One region of the Gottfriedia acidiceleris genome, then DNA from elsewhere that is predicted to be linked to it. Evidence: a T-box and tRNA genes for the amino acid it is inferred to sense, from the RefSeq annotation. Region 1 holds a T-box; the other holds one or more tRNA genes.
What was found. The T-box of region 1 lies ahead of leuS (leucine--tRNA ligase). A T-box ahead of a tRNA ligase gene usually reads a tRNA of that ligase, here a tRNA-Leu.
Positions count from the first base shown of each region.

Region 2: it encodes a tRNA-Leu, which carries the amino acid that the T-box ahead of leuS (leucine--tRNA ligase) is inferred to sense. The anticodon was not compared.

Region 1 is NZ_CP096034.1:788,288-795,327, forward strand. It holds gene MY490_RS03730 (tRNA modification radical SAM protein MnmL/YtqA) at 1-462, opposite strand, end outside; gene MY490_RS03735 (DUF2524 family protein) at 655-918, shown strand; gene MY490_RS03740 (glycogen biosynthesis protein GlgD) at 980-1,129, shown strand; gene MY490_RS03745 (MDR family MFS transporter) at 1,364-2,563, shown strand; T-box leader at 2,629-2,845, shown strand; gene leuS (leucine--tRNA ligase) at 2,924-5,341, shown strand; gene MY490_RS03755 (rhodanese-like domain-containing protein) at 5,506-5,805, shown strand; gene MY490_RS03760 (DUF2553 family protein) at 6,005-6,220, shown strand; gene MY490_RS03765 (BaiN/RdsA family NAD(P)/FAD-dependent oxidoreductase) at 6,456-7,040, opposite strand, start outside.
Region 2 is NZ_CP096034.1:4,052,157-4,059,196, forward strand. It holds gene MY490_RS19125 (amidase domain-containing protein) at 1-3, opposite strand, end outside; gene queG (tRNA epoxyqueuosine(34) reductase QueG) at 80-1,204, opposite strand; gene MY490_RS19135 (hypothetical protein) at 1,728-2,024, shown strand; tRNA gene MY490_RS19140 (tRNA-Leu) at 2,260-2,342, opposite strand; tRNA gene MY490_RS19145 (tRNA-Leu) at 2,436-2,519, opposite strand; tRNA gene MY490_RS19150 (tRNA-Cys) at 2,534-2,604, opposite strand; tRNA gene MY490_RS19155 (tRNA-Gly) at 2,610-2,684, opposite strand; tRNA gene MY490_RS19160 (tRNA-Gln) at 2,690-2,764, opposite strand; tRNA gene MY490_RS19165 (tRNA-His) at 2,844-2,919, opposite strand; tRNA gene MY490_RS19170 (tRNA-Trp) at 2,935-3,008, opposite strand; tRNA gene MY490_RS19175 (tRNA-Tyr) at 3,014-3,098, opposite strand; tRNA gene MY490_RS19180 (tRNA-Thr) at 3,109-3,181, opposite strand; tRNA gene MY490_RS19185 (tRNA-Phe) at 3,425-3,500, opposite strand; tRNA gene MY490_RS19190 (tRNA-Asp) at 3,509-3,584, opposite strand; tRNA gene MY490_RS19195 (tRNA-Met) at 3,588-3,664, opposite strand; tRNA gene MY490_RS19200 (tRNA-Val) at 3,842-3,917, opposite strand; tRNA gene MY490_RS19205 (tRNA-Glu) at 3,927-4,001, opposite strand; tRNA gene MY490_RS19210 (tRNA-Ser) at 4,025-4,116, opposite strand; tRNA gene MY490_RS19215 (tRNA-Asn) at 4,121-4,195, opposite strand; rRNA gene rrf (5S ribosomal RNA) at 4,206-4,321, opposite strand; rRNA gene MY490_RS19225 (23S ribosomal RNA) at 4,442-7,040, opposite strand, start outside.

The sequences.
Region 1 (7,040 bases):
AACCCATAAATAAGTTCGTTTATTTAAATCTGCAAGATATTCAACAACATCATCTGGTAAACAATCCGGTCTTGTTGCGATTGATAAACCTACAACGCCTTCTTGCTCTAATATTGGTTCGAACTTTTGTTTTAATACTTCTACTGGTGCGTGAGTATTTGTGTAAGCTTGGAAATAGCCTAAGTATTTTCCGTTTTGCCATTTCTCATGCATTTTATCTTTTATTTTATGAAATTGAGTTACAACATCTTCAGCTCGATCCCCTGCAAAGTCGCCCGAACCAGATGCGCTACAAAAAGTACAACCTCCAAATGCAACTGTACCATCTCTATTTGGGCAATCAAATCCAGCGTCAATTGAGACTTTAAAAACTTTTTCGCCAAATTGTTGTCTTAAATGATAATTCCATGAGTGATATCTTTTATGATCTATTGTATATGGAAAAGGATTGTTTTTTGTCATTCCTCATCCCTCCCTTAATTTAAGTCAATATTATCGATTTTATCATGCTCTAAAAAGAAAACCAAATGGAAAAACCTTTCTTATTTGTAAAGAAATAATTGTACTCTGATTGAAAGGTTCGGAAATACTATCCTTGAGGTAACCTACATATCGGATACTTCATTAAAGTCTGAAGGGGGTATTTTCTTGGGAATAACGGATCGCAATTTCGGACAAGAACAAGTACAACAAGCTAAACAAGCCTATGATTATGCAGTGCAACAATTAGAAATTGGCATGCGACAAGAGCATTTTAACGGAATCGAGTATTCTGAAGCACAGGCAGGGCTTGAGCAAGCAATTATGATGTTAGAAAAAGTAGAAAACCTTGCAAATTTAGAAAATAGAGATGAATTTAATCGTTTACGTAGACAATTAACACAGCTACAACATCAAATGATTATTACTCCGCACTAAAGGAGATTAGAATATGCAAGAATACGTTCAAGAATATGCAATCCTTGGGAGGAAACCAAAAATGGTTAAAAAGAAATCAAAAAGTAATAATCCTGAACAAACAACTAAGAATAAAACGAAAACAGAATTCTCAGGTGAACTTTCAGCAGTAGATCAAGTCAAAATGAATAACTCTAAAAAAGGTCAACCACAAAGATCAAAGCAGGGGTAAGCTTGAAAGGGAATAGGGAGTAAAGGAAAAGGAAGGTTTGCCTTCCTTTTTTCTTTTTATTTTGGTAATTTTAGGGATTATATGGTTCTTTTCTAATATATTCTAGGTTTTTTGTCCTTCTTATCTATCCCCACTTAATGCGTGCCTCTTGAAACTAGGAAGATTCTCCTCTACAATTAATGAGTTAACGAGATAAAAATAGATAAAAAGGGACAGCTTTGAGGGGAGTACGGGATGCCAAAAAAACTATGGTTTTTGTTAATCGGTATGATTTTAAATGTAACAGGTAATTCTTTTTTATGGCCATTCAATACAGTATATATCCATATTTATTTAGGAAAGTCCTTGTCTGTTGCGGGGCTTATTTTAATGTTTAATTCATTGGCCGGTGTATTTGGTAATATGCTGGGAGGCTGGCTTTTTGATAAATTTGGAGGATATAGGTCAATCCTAACTGGTATTATTATTACGTTTTTGTCGATATTAGGTTTGGTTATTAATCATTCTTGGACATATTACAGTTGTTTCTTCGTAATATTAGGGTTTGGTGTTGGTATTGTATTTCCATCAATGTACGCGATGGTTGGAGCGGCATGGCCAGAGGGTGGTCGTAAAGCTTTTAATGCAATTTATGTAGCTCAAAATCTTGGCGTTGCGATTGGTACGGCTTTAGGTGGAGTAGTTGCAGCCGCAAATATTAATTATATTTTCTCCGCTAATTTGCTATTATATATTATTTTCTTCTTAGTAGCTTTATTTGGATTTAGAGATATTGGTGAACCTAAGCAATTAAAAGAAACACATGTAGAAAAAGCAGAGAAACAAAAATTTTCATTTACTCCTTCAATGAAAGCTCTGATGATTGTTTGTGTTGCGTATGTTTTATGTTGGTTAGTCTATGTTCAATGGCAAACTACGATTGCATCAGAAATGCAAAATCTACACATTGGATTAAAAAAATATAGTCTGTTATGGACTGTAAATGGCGCGCTTATAGTCTTAGCTCAACCAATCGTATCAACCGCGATACGAAAATTTGAGTTAAGTATGAGAAAGCAAATGTTGTTTGGAATTGGATTTTTTATCGCTTCGACTATTCTTGTGAGCACTGCCGATCATTTCTCAATGTTTATGACGGGTATGATCATTTTAACGATTGGCGAAATGTTTGTATGGCCAGCAGTACCAACTATTGCAAATATGCTTGCTCCAAAAGATCGCATAGGGATGTATCAAGGGATTGTAAATAGTGCAGCAACGGTTGGAAGAATGCTTGGACCTGTTATTGGAGGGGCACTTGTTGATACATTTAATATGAGGGTATTATTTATCATATTAGTTCTCTTTTTAGTAATAAGCATGGTCTTCTCTGTGCTTTATGAAAGATTAGTAAAAAAAGTAATAAAAGCTGATCATCAAACTTTTGCTTCTTAAAAATGGGCAATGTATAATTGACCTTTTTCTTTGGTTATAATAAAATGGTATAAATTAAATCTAAATGATCGGCAATGATTGGGAATAGTAGTGAATATGAAGAGGTTTAGAGAGTTGACGGTTGGTGAAAGTCAATCCATTCTATTCATGAACTCGCCCATAAGCCACATTTGTGAACGGTTTTTACCAAGTAATAAATGTCGTGTTCCACGTTACGGAAACAAGTGAATGTATTTTTACATTAATTTGGGTGGTACCGCGGGAAATCCTCTCGTCCCTTTAGGGATGGGAGGATTTTTTTATTTGTAAACGCTAGGGCCACAGCCGAGCCATTTATACATGAAAAAAGGAGGCAATAATATGAGTTTTAATCATGGTACTATTGAACAGAAATGGCAGAAGTATTGGTTAGAAAATAAAACGTTTAAAACAACTGACGATACAAGCAAGCCGAAATTTTATGCACTTGATATGTTCCCTTATCCATCTGGAGCGGGATTACATGTGGGTCATCCAGAAGGGTACACAGCTACTGATATCCTTTCAAGAATGAAAAGAATGCAAGGCTATAATGTACTTCATCCAATGGGGTGGGATGCATTTGGTCTACCTGCAGAACAATACGCATTAGATACAGGTAATGATCCAGCTGAGTTTACTGAAAAAAATATTAATACTTTCCGTAATCAAATTCAGGCACTAGGATTTTCATATGATTGGGATCGTGAAATTAATACAACTGATCCTAATTATTACAAATGGACTCAATGGATTTTCCTAAGAATGGTTGAAAAAGGATTAGCTTATGTAGATGAAGTTCCAGTTAACTGGTGCCCAGCTCTTGGTACAGTTTTAGCTAATGAAGAAGTAATTAATGGAAAAAGTGAGCGCGGAGGACATCCGGTTGAGCGTCGTCCAATGAAGCAATGGATCTTAAAAATTACAGCTTATGCTGATCGATTATTAGAAGATCTAGAAGAATTAGATTGGCCAGAAAGCTTAAAAGAAATGCAACGTAACTGGATTGGCCGTTCTGAAGGTGCTGAAGTTTACTTTAATGTTGATGGATTCGATGAAAAAGTAACAGTATTTACAACACGTCCTGATACATTATTCGGTGCAACTTATGTAGTATTAGCTCCAGAACATGATTTAGTTAATCAAATTACAACAGCTGATCAAAAAGATGCTGTCGAAGCATACATTGATTCAGTTAAATCTAAAAGTGATTTAGAGAGAACTGATTTAGCGAAGGATAAAACAGGTGTTTTCACAGGAGCATATGCAATTAACCCTGTAAATAACGAAAAGCTTCCAATTTGGATTGCTGATTATGTACTTGCAAGCTATGGAACTGGTGCAGTTATGGCAGTACCAGGACATGATGAGCGCGATCACGAATTTGCAGTTAAATTTAAATTACCAATCGTTGAAGTTGTTGAAGGTGGAGACGTTCAAAAAGAAGCTTACGCTGGAGATGGCAAACATGTTAACTCTGATTTCTTAAACGGTTTAAATAAACAAGAAGCTCTTGATAAAATAATCGATTGGTTAGATTTTTCAAAAGCAGGTGAGAAAAAAGTTACGTATCGTCTACGCGATTGGTTATTCTCTCGTCAAAGATATTGGGGAGAGCCAATTCCAGTAATTTTCTGGGAAGATGGTACTATGACAGTTGTTCCTGATGAGGAGTTACCATTAATTCTTCCGAAAACAGAAGATATTCGTCCAAGTGGTACTGGAGAGTCACCATTAGCGAATATTTCTGAATGGGTTAATGTAGTTGATCCAGTAACAGGTAAAAAAGGAAGACGTGAAACAAATACAATGCCACAATGGGGAGGAAGCTGCTGGTATTACTTACGCTATATTGATCCAAATAATAACGAAGCAATCGCAGATTCTGAATTACTAAAGCATTGGTTACCAGTTGATGTATATATTGGAGGAGCAGAGCATGCAGTTCTTCACTTACTATACGCTCGTTTCTGGCATAAATTCCTTTATGATTTAGGTGTAGTTCCTACAAAAGAGCCATTCCAAAAGTTATTCAACCAAGGAATGATCTTAGGAGAAAATAATGAAAAAATGTCTAAGTCTAAAGGGAACGTTGTAAATCCTGATGATATCGTTGCTAGCCATGGTGCTGATACATTACGTTTATATGAAATGTTCATGGGTCCATTAGATGCATCAATCGCTTGGTCAGAAAATGGATTAGATGGTTCTCGTCGCTTCTTAGACCGAGTATGGCGTTTATTTGTTACTGATAATGAAGAGCTTTCAGATAAAATTGTAGAAGACGTTACTTCTAGCAGTCTTGAAAAAACATATCACCAAACAGTAAAGAAAGTAACAGAAGACTTTGAAGGTTTACGCTTTAACACTGCAATTTCACAAATGATGGTGTTTATTAACGAAGCATATAAAGCTGACAAATTACCAAAAGAAATGGTTGAAGGTTTTGTAAAATTAATAGCACCAGTTGCTCCTCATATCGGTGAAGAACTTTGGAGTAAGCTAGGTCATAGTGATTCAATTGCATATGCTACATGGCCAGCATACGATGAAGCTAAGCTTGTAGAAGACGAAATTGAAATTGTAGTACAAATTAATGGTAAAGTAAAAGCGAAATTACTTGTTGCAAAAGATGCTTCACGTGAGCAAATGGAGCAAATTGCATTATCAGACGATGCAGTTAAGGAACAAGTTGAAGGAAAAACTGTTCGAAAAATCATTGCTGTACCAGGTAAATTAGTAAATATCGTTGCAAACTAAATAGTTAATTCGAAAAAACCTCTTTTGAGGTTTTTTCTTTGTTCATTTCTTGTGTTTGCTTTCTTATAAACTCATCCTCCCCCTCAAGTGGGAAAGAATTAAACTTACTTTTTGCATAGAAAATAATTAGTTGTTAAGATGTTCCTATAAAGAAAGGATGAGCAATGATGAAGACAATTTCTGCAAATGAAGTTAAAGAGCGTTTAGAGTCAGGAGAAACGCTATTTTTAGTAGATGTACGAGAAGACTATGAGGTTGAGTATGGAAAAATTCCAGAAGCAGTTCATATTCCAATGGGGCAAATTCCTAGCAAATTAGATGTTTTTAATAAAGAATTTGAATACATTTTTATTTGTAAGGCAGGCGTTCGTAGTGAGAATGTTTGTGAGTATTTAAATGAGCTAGGCTATAAGGCGATCAACATGGAAGGTGGAATGATGGCCTGGGAAGGCGAGATCAAATAAAAAAATTTATCTGTATCAATATTTTGTCTACCTACTGAAATCCAACGTTTTTGTTGGATTTTTTTGATTTAGACGGTTTAATTTAGGCTAATGTTTTTTGCCATAAGGAATATTAACCAGGGAGTTGTGACATATATTAAAGTAGAACCTCATATATTTTTTCATTGAGGCTTTGCTTGTTAGAAAGGAGGGGGTTGATTTGCCTAAAACATTAAAAATTGATATTACCGATAAGATAATTGGTAAATTTAAAGATGGGCATATGGAGTTGTATTCTTCAAAGTATTTAATTGGAAAGTTTTACTTTAAAGACTTAAAACAATCTTTCCAATTGGCAGAAGGGTATGTTGAAGAGGATGGACGATTCTATTTATTAGTGAACTTGCAACACGAACAATCGAACGCTCGCCTTTGACCTTTAAATTAGGGACGGTGGATTTGTGCCAAAGAAAAATAAAATAAGCGAAAAGCATAAGTTAAAACTAGAAAATCAGTTTGATTGTTTTTCGAATACAACTATGGCAATAAGCTTGGGGAATAACAGGTTAACTTTTATAAAGTTGCTTAAGAATCAATCCTTATGCTTTTCTATATGTAAAGATTATAGGACCTAGCGAAAAAATAAATTCGTTCGGTCCTTTGTTTATTTCTTAAAAATTCGTTTGAGAGTATTCTGCAGCTGATGCTCCTGCTAATCTACCAGTTACCAAAGCTGCGGTTATGTTATAGCCACCAGTGTAACCGTGAATATCTAATATTTCTCCACAAAAATAAAGACCATTCATGATTTTAGAAGACATTTCTTTTGGATGAACTTCCTTTGTTGAGACACCACCGCCTGTCACGAATGCTTTTTCAATTGAAAGAGTTCCGTTTACTACAAATGAAAAACCTTTAAATAATCGGACAAGCTCTCTTAATTTCATAGTAGCAATTTCATTACAAGGAGTCGCCTCTTCAATTCCACATTTTGAAAGCAAAAATAGTAAATATCTTTCAGGTACATAACCTTTTAGAACGTTCTTAATCGCTTTTTTAGGTTCTTCTTTTAGCATACTGTTTACGTCTTGGAATAGTGATTCCTCATTTTGCTCGGGGAAACAATCAATCGCCATCGTAACATTTTTTGTTTTAAACTTCTGTTGTACTTTATAGACAAATTGGCTACAACGTAGTGCGGCAGGGCCTGAAATTCCAAAATGAGTAAAGAGCATGTCCATTTTATGGGCTATCAC
Region 2 (7,040 bases), 1.4 Mb from region 1:
CAAGATAATCCCCCTTTTCAACATCTATTCTTATTCTATACGATGTTGAAAAATAAGAGATTATACCACTCAATATTGATTACTTTGATAGAACGGCATTAATTTCTTTTAATACAATCTCGTCTTGCTCTTTTTGCAAACAACTTTCAATAAATGGTGTACTGTTCTTACCTTCAATCTCAAAAATAGCCCAAATAGCTGTACCTCTAATTACCGGTCTTGCATCTTTTTTCGCTAATTCCTTTAAATCATCTAATGCCGATTCATCTTTAAAATGTGCTAAAGCAATGATGGCATTTCGCTGAATAGGATTCTTTCCTCTCCATGACCCAGACATTTGGCCAAACTGAGTTTTAAACTCTCTGTTACTTACCTTTAAAACAGAGCGTAATAAAGGTTTTACGGTTTCTGGATCTGGTTCCATTTCAGTATGATGAGTAAAATTAATTCCTTTATTTTTAGGACAAACTGTTTGACATGTATCGCAACCATATATACGATTTCCCAGCTCTTTTCGAAACTCAACAGGAATCATCTCTTTTGATTGGGTTAAAAAAGCAATACAATTTTTAGCATTTAATTGACCTGGAGAAACAATCGCACTTGTCGGACAAACTTCAAGGCATTTTGTACACTCTCCACACTGCTCTTCAATAGGCGAATCTGGTTCAAAAGGTAATGATGTAATCATTTCCCCTAAATACACATAAGAACCGAATTCTGGCGTAATGATTGAACAATTTTTGGCACTCCAACCTATACCTGCTCGTTCAGCTACAGCTCGATCTACTAGCTCACCAGTATCGACCATCGACTGAACCTTTGCACTTGGATAATGTAATAAAATAAATGACTCAAGCTGCAGTAATTTCTTTTTTACAACTACATGGTAATCTTCCCCCCATGAGGCCCTACAAAAAATTCCTCTTGTAGATCCTTTTTTACTTTTTGGAGGATTTTTTAGTTTAGATGGATATGCTAGAGCAATTGCAATAATTGAATTAGCTTCTGTCATAATTTTTCTGGCATCTACTCTTCGTTCAATACCCTTTGTCTCAAAACCGGATTGATAGTTTAATTCCTGCTGCCTATATAAACGATTTTTTAATGTTAAAAATGGATCAACAGTCGTAAATCCAATCTTATCTATTCCAATTTCTTTACTATATGAAATCAATTCTTTTTGAAATTCTTTTATATTCACAAGAATCACCTAACTGCCTGTTAATTTACTTATTATATTTTCTATTTTAGTCAGAAAATTATTTCTTTATCTAATTATGTCACAAAAGCCCTTAATAATAGACATTTTAATATAAAAAAACGCAATGTATCGTTCTTCGAATGAATCAATACACTGCGTTGTTATCAAGTTATAAGTGCTAACTACTAATACAAATGTAATATGTATTTAGTAGGTTTTTAATGAACTTGTAATTAAATTTATCATAAATATGTCATAAATTCAAGAATAAAATCATTTTTTGTCGAAAGGGTTATAGAATGACTTATGAAAGGGTTGAGAATGACTTATGAAAGGGTTGAGAATAGAAAATATTTATAGTAGATAAAAAATAGCGGATGACGTGGGTAAGAAAAAGATCAATATTCATCATAATTAACTAATTGTAGTGGATATTGAAAGATTTGTAGAAATTTGAATGAAGGTATTATGAATTTTTCCATAGAATTCTTCTTTATAGGTTAAATATAGGAGGAGAGTAACTATGACAGATCCTTTGGTAAATGAAGAAAAAAATCCTTTGGTCGAAAGTTTCGAAGGTGTCTGTAGTTTGATTGAAGAAACAAACGACAGGATTGATTTTACACAAGATACTCTTAAGGAACTTGATCGATACAATAATGAGAAATTAAAAGATGCAAAACAATTTACGATTAAAGTAGCTGCTGCAAGCCTACTAATAGCAACAACAGGCTTAGTAGTTACTTTAGCAAATAAAAGAAAACCAAAACAATTTGATTGGCTTACTGCTAAGCAAAAACGTAAGTATGTAAAGATGTAATGAATAGTATTTCTAAATGTGGAATAACCACATTTAGAAAGGCAGCGAACATTATGATAGTCGAATAGTCGTTGCCTTTCTTTATGATGATCGTTATACATAATGAAGACAATTATTAAATGCTGGTTGAAGATAAAGAATGTAAAAGCCTATTCTATTCTTTTCTTTACCCTTTTCTTTCTAAACAAAAAAAGGATTCTGCATCTCTGCAAAATCCTCTTCTCAGATTTCAATATAGCGGTGACAGGACTTGAACCTGCACATCCGTGAAGATACCTGATTTTGAGTCAGGCGTGTCTGCCATTCCACCACACCGCCAAAAAGTTATAAAATAATTATAATATATGAAAGACAAATTGTCCATTCAAATCTGTAATTAAAAACCTCTTACAAAAGTAAGAGGTTTAATGATACCGAGGGCCGGACTCGAACCGGCACGGGGTCAACCCCCGCAGGATTTTAAGTCCTGTGTGTCTGCCATTCCACCACCCCGGCAGAAGTAAACTAAAAGGCGGTAACCGGATTTGAACCGATGATAAAGGTTTTGCAGACCTCTGCCTTACCACTTGGCTATACCGCCATATTTGGAGCGGAAGACGGGGCTCGAACCCGCGACCCCAACCTTGGCAAGGTTGTATTCTACCACTGAACTACTTCCGCATAAATGGCTGGGCTACCTGGATTCGAACCAGGGCATGACGGAATCAAAATCCGTTGCCTTACCGCTTGGCTATAGCCCATTAATTAAGAACTTTATATACTATATTCTATTTACTATAAATTATATTACACTCTTTAGTAATCGTTACAATAATTAAATGGGGCGACCGATGGGAATCGAACCCACGAGTGTCGGAACCACAATCCGATGCGTTAACCACTTCGCCACGACCGCCATTATTGTATTGTTTGGCAGGGGCAGTAGGAATCGAACCCACACCAAAGGTTTTGGAGACCTCTATTCTACCGTTAAACTATGCCCCTATAAATGGTGGAGGGGGACGGATTCGAACCGCCGAACCCACAGGGAGCGGATTTACAGTCCGCCGCGTTTAGCCACTTCGCTACCCCTCCGGTTAAAGAGTGCCGACTAGAGGACTTGAACCCCCAACCTACTGATTACAAGTCAGTTGCTCTACCAATTGAGCTAAGTCGGCTTAATATTAATTAAATTAGTTTGTTTAGTTAGTTACTTATATAATTCATTTCACTCAAACTTAGGTATTGGTGTAGTAATCTTCATAAAGTCGTCCTTGTCTCATATAGATAATTCAAGGTGTTTTTCGACAAGTACGCTGATGTTTCGCTACGAAGCTTATTCATTCGTGCTCTACCAATTGAGCTAAGTCGGCTTAATATTAATTATATTAGTTTGTTAATTTACTTATAAACTTTTAAGATGGTGGCTCGGGACGGAATCGAACCGCCGACACGAGGATTTTCAGTCCTCTGCTCTACCGACTGAGCTACCGAGCCATCTTAAATGGCGGTCCCGACCGGGATCGAACCGGCGATCTCCTGCGTGACAGGCAGGCATGTTAACCGCTACACCACGGGACCATTTGGTTGCGGGGACAGGATTTGAACCTGCGACCTTCGGGTTATGAGCCCGACGAGCTACCAGACTGCTCCACCCCGCGATAATGTGGATACTATTTTTTATAGATCCATGAACTGTATTTTCGTTAAGACCATCCCAATCTCAGGATGTTATTGCAAGTAGCAGCTCGATTGGTATGCTGAAGTAATTTCTTCGAAGCATATTCGTTCGTGCTCCACCCCTCGATAATAAGAGATATTTATTAAACTTAATTAGATGGTGGAGGATGACGGGCTCGAACCGCCGACCCCCTGCTTGTAAGGCAGGTGCTCTCCCAGCTGAGCTAATCCTCCGTAATAAAATGGTGACCCGTACGGGACTCGAACCCGTGTTACCGCCGTGAAAGGGCGGTGTCTTAACCGCTTGACCAACGGGCCAGTATAATAGTGCTGAAAACATGTGGCGGAGAGCAAGGGATTTGAACCCTTGAGACAGGGTTACCCGCCTACACGATTTCCAATCGTGCTCCTTCGGCCACTCGGACAGCTCTCCAAAATGGCTCCGCAGGTAGGGTTCGAACCTACGACCACTCGGTTAACAGCCGAGTGCTCTACCACTGAGCTACTGCGGAATAATCATAAACCAAGCGACGTTCTACTCTCACAGGGGGAAACCCCCAACTACCATCGACGCTGAAGAGCTTAACTACCGTGTTCGGTATGGGAACGGGTGTGACCTCTTCGCTATCATCACTTGATTCAATTCCTTAAGGACAATAACTATTATATCATATCTTATTTGAAAGTCAATGACTTTTTCAAAGTTTTTATAATAATTTTTGCACCCTCAAAACTAGATAATGTCAATATCAAACTTGTTAGTTAAGTCCTCGACCGATTAGTATCAGTCAGCTCCACGTGTCACCACGCTTCCACCTCTGACCTATCAACCTGATCGTCTCTCAGGGGTCTTACTAGCTTAACGCTATGGGAAATCTCATCTTGAGGGGGGCTTCATGCTTAGATGCTTTCAGCACTTATCCCTTCCACACATAGCTACCCAGCCATGCTCTTGGCAGAACAACTGGTACACCAGCGGTGTGTCCATCCCGGTCCTCTCGTACTAAGGACAGCTCCTCTCAAATTTCCTGCGCCCACGACGGATAGGGACCGAACTGTCTCACGACGTTCTGAACCCAGCTCGCGTACCGCTTTAATGGGCGAACAGCCCAACCCTTGGGACCGACTACAGCCCCAGGATGCGATGAGCCGACATCGAGGTGCCAAACCTCCCCGTCGATGTGGACTCTTGGGGGAGATAAGCCTGTTATCCCCGGGGTAGCTTTTATCCGTTGAGCGATGGCCCTTCCATGCGGAACCACCGGATCACTAAGCCCGACTTTCGTCCCTGCTCGACTTGTAGGTCTCGCAGTCAAGCTCCCTTATGCCTTTACACTCTTCGAATGATTTCCAACCATTCTGAGGGAACCTTTGGGCGCCTCCGTTACTCTTTAGGAGGCGACCGCCCCAGTCAAACTGCCCACCTGACACTGTCTCCGAGCCGGATCACGGCTCTAGGTTAGAATTTCAATACAGCCAGGGTAGTATCCCACCGACGCCTCCACCGAAGCTAGCGCTCCGGCTTCTCAGGCTCCTACCTATCCTGTACAAGCTGTACCAAAATTCAATATCAAGCTGCAGTAAAGCTCCACGGGGTCTTTCCGTCCTGTCGCGGGTAACCTGCATCTTCACAGGTACTATAATTTCACCGAGTCTATGGTTGAGACAGTGCCCAAATCGTTACGCCTTTCGTGCGGGTCGGAACTTACCCGACAAGGAATTTCGCTACCTTAGGACCGTTATAGTTACGGCCGCCGTTTACTGGGGCTTCAATTCAGAGCTTCTCCCGTAAGGGATAACCCCTCCTCTTAACCTTCCAGCACCGGGCAGGCGTCAGCCCCTATACTTCGCCTTGCGGCTTCGCAGAGACCTGTGTTTTTGCTAAACAGTCGCTTGGGCCTTTTCACTGCGGCTCTCCCGGGCATACACCCAAAAGAGCACCCCTTCTCCCGAAGTTACGGGGTCATTTTGCCGAGTTCCTTAACCATAGTTCTCTCGCTCACCTTAGGATTCTCTCCTCGCCTACCTGTGTCGGTTTGCGGTACAGGCACCTATTTCCTCGCTAGAAGCTTTTCTTGGCAGCGTAGAATCAGGAACTTCGGTACTATATTTCCCTCGCCATCACAACTCAGCCTTATGATGTGCGGATTTGCCTACACATCAGCCTAATTGCTTGGACGCGCATATCCAGCAGCGCGCTTACCCTATCTTTCTGCGTCCCTCCATTGCTCAAACGGAAATGAGGTGGTACAGGAATATCAACCTGTTGTCCATCGCCTACGCCTTTCGGCCTCGGCTTAGGTCCTGACTAACCCTGGGAGGACGAGCCTTCCCCAGGAAACCTTAGGCATACGGTGGACGGGATTCTCACCCGTCTTTCGCTACTCATACCGGCATTCTCACTTCTAAGCGCTCCACCAGTCCTTACGATCTAGCTTCAACGCCCTTAGAACGCTCCCCTACCACTGATACCATATGGTATCAATCCGCAGCTTCGGTGATACGTTTAGCCCCGTTACATTTTCGGCGCAGAGTCACTCGACCAGTGAGCTATTACGCACTCTTTAAATGGTGGCTGCTTCTAAGCCAACATCCTGGTTGTCTAAGCAACTCCACATCCTTTTCCACTTAACGTATACTTTGGGACCTTAGCTGGCGGTCTGGGCTGTTTCCCTCTTGACCACGGATCTTATCACTCGTAGTCTGACTCCTATGGATAAGTCATTGGCATTCGGAGTTTGACTGAATTCGGTAACCCGTTGGGGGCCCCTAGTCCAATCAGTGCTCTACCTCCAAGACTCTAACACATAAGGCTAGCCCTAAAGCTATTTCGGGGAGAACCAGCTATCTCCGAGTTCGATTGGAATTTCTCCGCTACCCACACCTCATCCCCGCACTTTTCAACGTGCGTGGGTTCGGACCTCCATTCAGTGTTACCTGAACTTCATCCTGGACATGGGTAGATCACTCGGTTTCGGGTCTACGACCACGTACTATATCGCCCTATTCAGACTCGCTTTCGCTGCGGCTCCGTCTCTTCAACTTAACCTTGCACGGGATCGTAACTCGCCGGTTCATTCTACAAAAGGCACGCCATCACTCGTTAACGAGCTCTGACTATTTGTAAGCACACGGTTTCAGGTTCTCTTTCACTCCCCTTCCGGGGTGCTTTTCACCTTTCCCTCACGGTACTGGTTCACTATCGGTCACTAGGTAGTATTTAGCCTTGGGAGATGGTCCTCCCAGATTCCGACGGAATTTCACGTGTTCCGCCGTACTCAGGATCCACTCAAGAGGGAACGAGGTTTCAACTACAGGGTTTTTACCTTCTTTGACGGACCTTTCCAGGTCGCTTCA